One region of the Ralstonia flaminis genome, then DNA from elsewhere that is predicted to be linked to it. Evidence: riboswitches for the same ligand, from Rfam matches in the RefSeq annotation. Region 1 holds a riboswitch; the other holds the start of a gene.
What was found. Region 1 has a riboswitch for glycine ahead of gcvT (glycine cleavage system aminomethyltransferase GcvT). Riboswitches for the same ligand answer to the same signal wherever they lie in the genome.

Region 1 (4,191 bases):
CTTGCTAACTGCCTGCACTTCCACAAACACGATGTCGCCGAGTGCATCTTGTGCATGGTCGGTAATGCCAACGGTCAGCGTGCCGTCGGCTTCAACGCGGACCCACTCATGGGACTCGGTGTACTTCAGATCGGCGGGCAGATTGCTCATGAAAGGTTTCTCCGGAAGATTGGGATGATGGGAATTCGGGTTCAGCTGACCAGCGCCTTGCCATTGCGCACGAACGGCAGTTTAACCACAGACGCGGTCAACTTGCGGTCGCGGATCTCGACCTGCACGTCGGAGCCGATGGTCACATCCTTGGGCAGGCGGGCCAGTGCAATGGACAGCGACAGGCTCGGGCTGAACGTGCCGCTGGTGATCTCTCCATCACCGGCAGGCGTGATGACTTTCTGATGGGCGCGCAGCACGCCGCCCTTGTCGCGCAGGATCAGGCCGACGAACTGCTCACGCTGGCCGCCGGCTTGCAGCGCAGCCTTGCCGGTGAAGTCGCGCTCGCTTTGCAGGTCAACCGTCCAGGCCAGGCCCGCGTCCAGCGGCGAGACATGCTCGTCCATGTCCTGCCCGTAGAGGTTCATGCCGGCTTCCAGGCGCAGCGTGTCGCGCGCGCCCAGGCCCGCCGGGCGTACACCGGCTTGCTGCAGGCGCTCCCACACGCCGGCGATCTGCGCGGCGGGCACCACCAGCTCGAAGCCGTCTTCACCGGTGTAGCCGGTGCGGGCGACCATGATTTCGCCCGCGCCATCCACGGTGACGAAGCCCGCGTTGAACGGCTTGAGCGCCTCGCCCACGGCCTGCGTGCCGGGCAGCGCGGCGTAGGTCTTGGCGCGGGCGTTTGGGCCCTGCACGGCCAGGATGCCCAGCGGCTCGGCGCCAGCGTTATTGTCGGAGCGACGCGGCGTGATGGTCACGCCGGTGCCGGCGGCTTCGTTCTGAGCGACGATCCATTCGAGATCCGTCGGCGCGGTGCCGGCGTTCACGACCAGGCGGAACCAGTCTTCGCGGAAGAAGTAGACGATCAGGTCGTCGATCACGCCGCCCTTGGGGTTGAGCATGCAGCTGTAGAGCGCCTTGCCCGGGGTTTGCAGCTTGTCGACGTTGTTGGCGAGCAGCCCGCGCAGGAAATCGCGCACGCGCGCGCCAGTGAGGTCGACCACGCACATGTGCGAGACGTCGAAGATACCGGCGTCTTGGCGCACGGCGTGGTGTTCTTCGATCTGGGAGCCGTAGTTGACGGGCATGTCCCAGCCGCCAAAGTCGACCATGCGGGCGCCCAGCGAGCGGTGGATGGCATTGAGCGGCGTGTGTTGGAGCGTCATGGAATCTCTCGGCTGAAGCGCCGCCACTGTGGCCGGGCGCGGCGCGTTATTCGGGACCAGAAAAGCAAAAAGGCCACCCGCGCAGCCTGATGCCTCATGGTGACGCCATGAAGATGCAAGCTGCGCAGATGGCCCCTCTGTCCTTGGTACCTGAGAGATTGCGAGGCGCGGTGCACATAGCGGTGTGCGCCGGCTCGTGAGCCCCTTCGGTGGGCGCCTGCAGTGGTCGTGCAGCGCCAGCTCTCCAGAGTGCGGTCAGACGCATGTCCGGCCGATCCACCCGGTCCTGGATGCCTGAGAGTTTTCGGGTGCTACCCCTTCGGCGGCGCCTTGCCGTGTGCGGCGGGCACGCTCTCCCGGATGGATGGGCGGAATTTACGGAAGGGGGCTGGGATTGTCAATTAGGGGAGGAGAGGGGGCATTCACCCTGGGAAAACGAAAGCCCCAAAGACAACGGCCACCCCCTTGGGCATCGGCAGTCTCGCCTTGCCCCGGGTGTGACCGGTGTGCGGGTCGTTGGAAAACCGTGATCAGTTGCCGATCTGGCGGCTGACTTTATTTTCCTGCTGGTTCAGGGTGCGCTGTTCTTGCTTGGTGATATGACCGCCATTCTGGGCGGCCATGTCGCGCTCTTCCTGGCGGATCTGGTGGTCTTCCTTGTGCAAGGCCTTGGCTTGGCCCTTGGTGATTTCGCCTTCCTTCACTTCGTTGTGGATGCGCTTGTCCTGGTTGGCCAGGCGGTGGTTGACTTCAGCACGACGCGGGTGATCCTTCTGCCACTGCGTTTGTGCGAAGGCGCCGGTGGTAGCGGACAGGGCGACGGCCGTCACGGCCAGGACTTTGACGATGCGGTTCATGATTTTCCTCCGGTGGGCGGCTGACGGATTCAGCCGCTGTCCTGTCTATAACGAACCGCTTGGGCCGCAAGCTTACCGCCATCGTGTAACCATGCGTAAGCCGTGTAACGGCCGCGAGCGAAACGAGGGGCGCAAACGAATGCGGCGGCCATGTGAGGCTGTACCCTCAAAAAAAAGCGGGCGCGCGGTTGAGGCCGCGCGCCCGTTTCACTTCACATGACGACGTAGGTGACTTACCAGCCGTAGCCGGCGCCCACGCCAACGTTGTACTCAGAGCCGCCGGCGGTGGAGCCGCCAATCGTCACTGTGGCGCGCGAGCCAATCTTGCGTTGGTAACCAATCGCCAAGGCAGCCTGTCCGCGATACACACCCGTACCGACCGCCATGCGGTTGTCGGTCTGAAGACCGGCCGCGCTAGCCACCATGGTGGACATGGCAGCGTTCATGGCGCCCAGGCGGTTCACCTTGGTATCCAACTGGCCCACTTGGCTCTGCAGATTGCCAACGCTGCTCTGAACGTCGGCAACCTTCGCGTCTACGCGATCGAGCTGAGCCTTGTTGACGGCATCGGTGTCTTGCGTGCCAGCCATCACATTGGTAATGATGCGCTCACTCCCGAGTGAGCCGACGGACACCGTACCCGCGCGATCGGCCACCGAATTGGCGCCCAGGGCCACGCTGTTATCAGCCTTGGCCACAGCGTTCGCACCGGTTGCCGTCGAGCCTTGGCCGCTGGCTACCGCGTTGGCACCTGATGCCGTGGCGTAGTTGCCCGAGGCCAACGCATCTTCCTTCACACTAGCGTTGCCGCCAGCACCCGTACCGACAAACTTGGGGTTATCTTGGCCAATGCCACGCCCCCCATCAGCCAGCGAGAACAGGCGATTGTCCAGATTGGAGAGCGCATCGCCCACGCTGTTATGTGTCGAGCCATCAAGGAATGAATACGTCGGCGCAGTCCACACACCACCGCTAAACGACGCGCCGCCGCCAAGTGCACCAGCGACGGTATTGAGCTGGCCGAGGTTGACGGCATCCGTGGCTACCATGCCATCCGCCACATTCTGCAGCCGCACCGCCGCACCGCCATTGTTGAACGTAACGCTGGTCTTGGTGGCGTCGTCGTAGAGCACCGCATTGGCCACGTTACCGTGGTCATCAACCAGGCCTGCGTCCTTGAGCTGGCGCACGTTCACGGCATCGGTGTCATCGGTGCCGGCAGCGACATTCTTGAGCTGCGTTGCCGCGCCACCTCTGTTGAACGTCACGGTGCCCTTGCTGGCGTCGTCGTATTGCACAGCGGTGCTGGCCAGTGCGTCAACCGCGCCTTGCACGCCCTTGATCTGGCTGACGTTAGCAGCATCGGTGTCATCCGTGCCTGCCGTAACGTTGGTCAGCTTGCGGGTGATGGTGTTGCCGTCGGCATCCTTGCCCGCAAAGCTCACGTTCGCGCCGGCGGTGTCCTTGGCGACCGTGATGTCGGATGTGGCATCCGCTTGCTGCACCAGGCCGATCGAGCCGTTGCCGATCTGCGTGCTCAGGTTCGTAATGTCCGTGGTGTTCTGGCTGGTACGGCCATCCAGGTTATTCAGTGCGTCACCAACGTTGTTGAAGTCTTGCTTGGTTGCATCAGTGGTGCTGGTGGCCAGCGAGTAGGTTGGCGCAGTGATCTTGCCGTCATCGCCGACGGTCGAGCCACCACCCAGTGCATTCGACACCGCTGTTGCGTTGGAGGCGTTTAGCGTGTTGGCCGCCGCGATGTCCGAAGCGGCTTGCTCAGCCGTGGTCTTGACGCCATTGAGTTGGCCAACGTTGACGGCGTCGGTGTTGTCGACACCATCCGCCACGTTCTTGAGGTGAACCGCATCACCGCCCCTGTTGAGCGTGATGGTCGACTTGCTGGCGTCGTCGTAGATCACCGCATTGGCCACGTTACCGTGGTCATCAACCAGGCCTGCGTCCTTGAGCTGGCGCACGTTCACGGCGTCGGCGTCATCGGTGCCGGCAGCGACGTT
Region 2 (4,191 bases), on a different contig from region 1:
CTTGGCGCCAGACTTCGTGCCCTAGTGGGTAATTGGTCATGCCCGCGGTGTGGATCTTGGGAGGCGACCATCTCGCACCCAGTGTTGGCGTGCCACCCGATCCACCGCCGCTGCCGCTACCGTAGTTCGGGAACAGAGGCTTGCGGGAAGTGCAGGTCGTGCGATCAGTGCAACGGGCAATCGCGTGCGATCACGTCACCGATCATCGCGGCCGTGGCGCCAGAGAGCGTCCAGCCAAGGTGCCCGTGGCCCGTGTTGTAGAACACGCGCGCATGCCGCCCGCGTCCGACGCGCGGCATCATGTCCGGCATCATCGGGCGCAAGCCGGCCCAGGGCACCACGCGCGAGGTGCCGATCGCAAAGTTGCGGCGCGTCCAGGCCACCAGCGGTTCGATGCGGTCGGCGCGGATGTCGCGGTTGTAGCCGTTGAACTCCGCCGTGCCGGCCACGCGGAAACGTCCCGCGCCCAGGCGGCTGGTGACGATCTTTGCGCTCTCATCCAGCAGACTGACCCATGGTGCGCCCTGTACGCTGGCCTCGTCGTCCAGATGCACGGTGATCGAGTAGCCCTTGACCGGATAAACGTTGATGCGGTCGCCGACCATCTGTGCGACATGCCGGCTGCCGACGCCTGCGCAGACGACCAGCGCATCGGCGGTGATTTCCTGTACGACGTTGGCCTCACTGGTGGAGAGGCGATCATCGAGTGTGGTCTGCAGCAACAAGCGCACGCCGCGCTCGGTGGTTTCCACGTCGCGCACATTCACGCCCTGCATGAAGCGCACGCCGCGTTTCTCGCATGCCTGCGCAAGACCGCGCGTGAACTTGTGGATGTCGCCGGTGGCGTCGGATTCGGTGAAGTAGCCGCCGTAGTAGTTGCCACGCAGCGTGGGCTCGATCGCGGCGATGTCTTCGGGGCTCACGGCGTGGCGCTCAAGCCCACCGGCAACGAGCAGGGCGTTGGCCTTGCCGGCGGCAGTAAAGCTCGCCTTGTCGTGATAGACGTGCAGGATGCCGCGCCGCTGCAGGTCGAAGTCGATCTGCTCACGCTCGGCCATTGCAAACAGGTGCTTGCGCGCCTCGATGGCCATGCGCGTGGTTTCGATGGTGTTGCGGCGGTAATGGGCGATGCTCGCCACGAACTCGCCGATCCACGAGTACTTGTGCCATGAAGGCTTCGGGTTGAGCAGTAGCGGCGCATCGTTGCGCAGCATCCATTTGATGCCTTTGAGCAGCGTGCCGGTGCTGTTCCAGACCTCGGCATTGCTGGCGGAAAGCTGTCCGCCGTTGGCAAACGAGGTTTCCATGGCCGGATACAGATGCCGGTCGAGCACCGTGACCTGATAGCCGAGTTGCGAGAGCGTGTAAGCGGTGGTGACGCCGGAAATACCGGCGCCGACGATGACGATGTGCGTCATGGCGGTCCCTATGGAGTGGTGGTATGACCGGACGATCCGGCCGGCTCACCCCATCTGTCTCGGGACCTGAGAGCTTGGGCGTCAGCAGTGCTGGCGCCTTCCCCTTCGGTGGGCACGCGCGTGCATGCCTCTCTCCAGATTCGCAGTCGACGCCACAGTCCTTTTGCCTGAGAGTTTCCGGGGTGGTTGCTCCATCGGCGCCGGGCATCGTTGCAACCCGGTCTCTCCTGCGGCGTGTTGCAGCGGTGCGTTTTGCGCCCGCCGCGCCTGCGTGCTGCCGGTGAAGGCAGCGGGCTGGAGTGTGTCACGGGTTGTGACGTTCGGCAAGCCGGGCGATTGCGGAGGCTGCTCACTGGCTGAATGCTATGCTGCGCCCCCAGGCGATCTGGGCGTCGCATTTTCGCCCGTGGGTCGACGTGGAAACGCCCGCAAGAACACCAAGACAGCCGAGGGGATGATGGAATCGACACCAACACAGCAGAGCACCGATTCGACGCGCGCACCGCTTGCCATTGCAACGCTGCTGCAGGCCGGCTTTACGGCGACGTACGCATCGGCCTACTGGGACATGGTGCGCATGGGCGCGATGTCGCTGCTGACGGCGCTGGTTTCGTTGCTGGCGTGCCTGCTGCTCTACAGCGGTGTGGTCCGGCACATGATGGGGCGATCTGCGCAGTGGAGCCTGGTCTTGGCAACGGTGGGCCTGGCGTGGTCATTCCTCAAGTGGGGCTCGGGGAATCTGTGGTCGTATCCGTTTTTGCTTGGTGCCGTTGTGGGTACGGTAGCGTGGGCGTTGTCGCTCAAGGCTTCGCGGCTTGCAAACCGTTGAGTTGCGTATGCGTTTGACACGGTGGATCGCGCGTATCAAAGCCGCGCTGGGTGGTCGCAGAGAATCGGCGCTCACAATCAATGATGCTCATGTGCGCAGCGGCGTTGAGATCGAAGCGCTCATCGCCACGCTCAGGCAGCAAGCACCGGACATGCGGCGCGGTGCCAACGTCAGCCTCACCGATCTGGGCGTTGACGATGCGTTTGTTCCTGCGTTGGTGTCCACCACGCGCGACACCGATGCCTACTTCCGCGCGAGCGCCATCCATGCGCTGGCAGATTACGACCTGAGGCAGCATCCGCAAGCCGAGTCCGCCGTGCTGCATGCACTGACGCACGACACCGAAGCCGACGTCCGCGCCGCTGCCGTGCTCACCCTGGGCATGCAGTCGGAGGCAGTCGCGCACGCGCACCTGCCCGCATGTCTCCAAGCCCTCAAGGATCCGAGCGCCGAGGTGCGCCGCGAGGCGGTGCAGGTGCTGGGGCGGTGGTCATCCGCGCCTGTGGTTGCCGCATTGCGCGCACGGCTGCATCTGGATACCGACGTCGACGTGCGCATCTGGGCGATCCAGGCACTCGCCAGATGCGATACCGCCAATGCGATGGCGGATCTGTTTGCCGCCACGGCAGACCTTGACGGCAGCGTGCGCGCCGCTGCGTTGGATGCGCTGTGCGAATGCCTCGACAGGGAAGACACCACGCTGCGCGACCTGCTGTTGGCCGCATTGTCCGACCCCGTGCCGGAAGTCCGCCGGCAGGCGGCCCAAGGCCTGCGCTTCGGGCCACCGCAGGTGCTGCCTGCCTTGCTGGCAGTCGCCAACGATCCTGAACCACGCGTGCGGCTGGAAGTTGTCATCGCGCTGGGCTGGCAACGCGATGCGCAGGCGGTCGACGCGATTGCGGCGCGCGTGTTTGACGAGGCGGATGAAGAGGTGCGCTACTACGCCGTCAGTTCGCTCGGTGAGCAGCATGACGCCCGTGCCACGCAACACCTCATCACCGCATTCCAGACACCCGCGCTGGGGCAGCGTGTACGTGTTGGAGCGCTGTGGGCGCTTGGCGATAGTGGTGATGCAGCGGCGCTGCCGATCCTTCTCGCGGCGCTGGGTGACGCGGATGCGGAAATCCGCGCACAAGCCGCCACGTCGATCAGCAATCTGCATAGGGGATCGCATGCAGATGCGGAGCAAGCACTGCCGGCGTTGACGCAAGCCCTGCGGGACGACGATGAGGATGTGCGGGAGCAAGCCGCACGGGCATTGGTGGCGGTGTGTACGTTGCCAGCGCTGCACGCTTTGCTTTCCGGACTGCACGAGCACAATAGTGCCGCCAGGCAGGCATTGCAGCGAGCGATCGCCGCTCGCGAGGAAGAAGAGGCCGCCGCAGCTGAGCGAACCGGTCTCGGCACCGTGCACTACGAGTAGTCGCCACAAGGCGGGTTCGGCAGGTGCGGACATCGGCCAATGGCGAACATGTTCTGGTAGGCTGCAAAGCCTTACCGCCTTCAATGCACGCTATCCGATGCCAACCCCAGAACCGCAAGCCGTTGCCGGCCCCGTGACCCGCAGCGCCATCTTTATTGTCGCCACCCTGAACCCAGGCGCTGATCACGCCAATGTTGTCCGCGCATGGTGCGCCGACGTTGCCGCGCTGGTTCGCTCGGTTGGCAAGCGTGTTCCAGCTGGCCAACTGTCGTGCGTGTGCGGTTTTGGCTCGGATGCGTGGGACACGCTGTTCGGCGCACCGCGGCCGGCATCGCTGCATCCGTTCCGCGTGTTCGGATCGGGGGACCGTACCGCTGTTGCAACGCCGGGCGATCTCCTGCTGCATATCCGTGCGGACCAGATGGATCTCTGCTTTGAGCTCGCCATGCAACTGATCGGCAGGCTGGGCACAGCGGTCAAGGTAGTCGACGAGGTGCATGGCTTCCGCTACTTCGACCAGC

Region 2: it holds a riboswitch for glycine, as region 1 does, so the genes downstream of both, R2N11_RS23980 (D-amino acid dehydrogenase) here and gcvT (glycine cleavage system aminomethyltransferase GcvT) in region 1, are expected to answer to the same signal.

The regions. Positions count from the first base shown of each region.
Region 1 is NZ_CATZLL010000005.1:200,047-204,237, forward strand. It holds gene gcvH (glycine cleavage system protein GcvH) at 1-150, opposite strand, end outside; gene gcvT (glycine cleavage system aminomethyltransferase GcvT) at 192-1,319, opposite strand; glycine riboswitch at 1,447-1,577, opposite strand; glycine riboswitch at 1,591-1,688, opposite strand; gene R2N11_RS09760 (hypothetical protein) at 1,850-2,176, opposite strand; gene R2N11_RS09765 (ESPR-type extended signal peptide-containing protein) at 2,410-4,191, opposite strand, start outside.
Region 2 is NZ_CATZLL010000020.1:14,193-18,383, reverse strand. It holds gene R2N11_RS23980 (D-amino acid dehydrogenase) at 165-1,418, opposite strand; glycine riboswitch at 1,564-1,658, opposite strand; gene R2N11_RS23975 (hypothetical protein) at 1,825-2,247, shown strand; gene R2N11_RS23970 (HEAT repeat domain-containing protein) at 2,255-3,670, shown strand; gene R2N11_RS23965 (Dyp-type peroxidase) at 3,768-4,191, shown strand, end outside.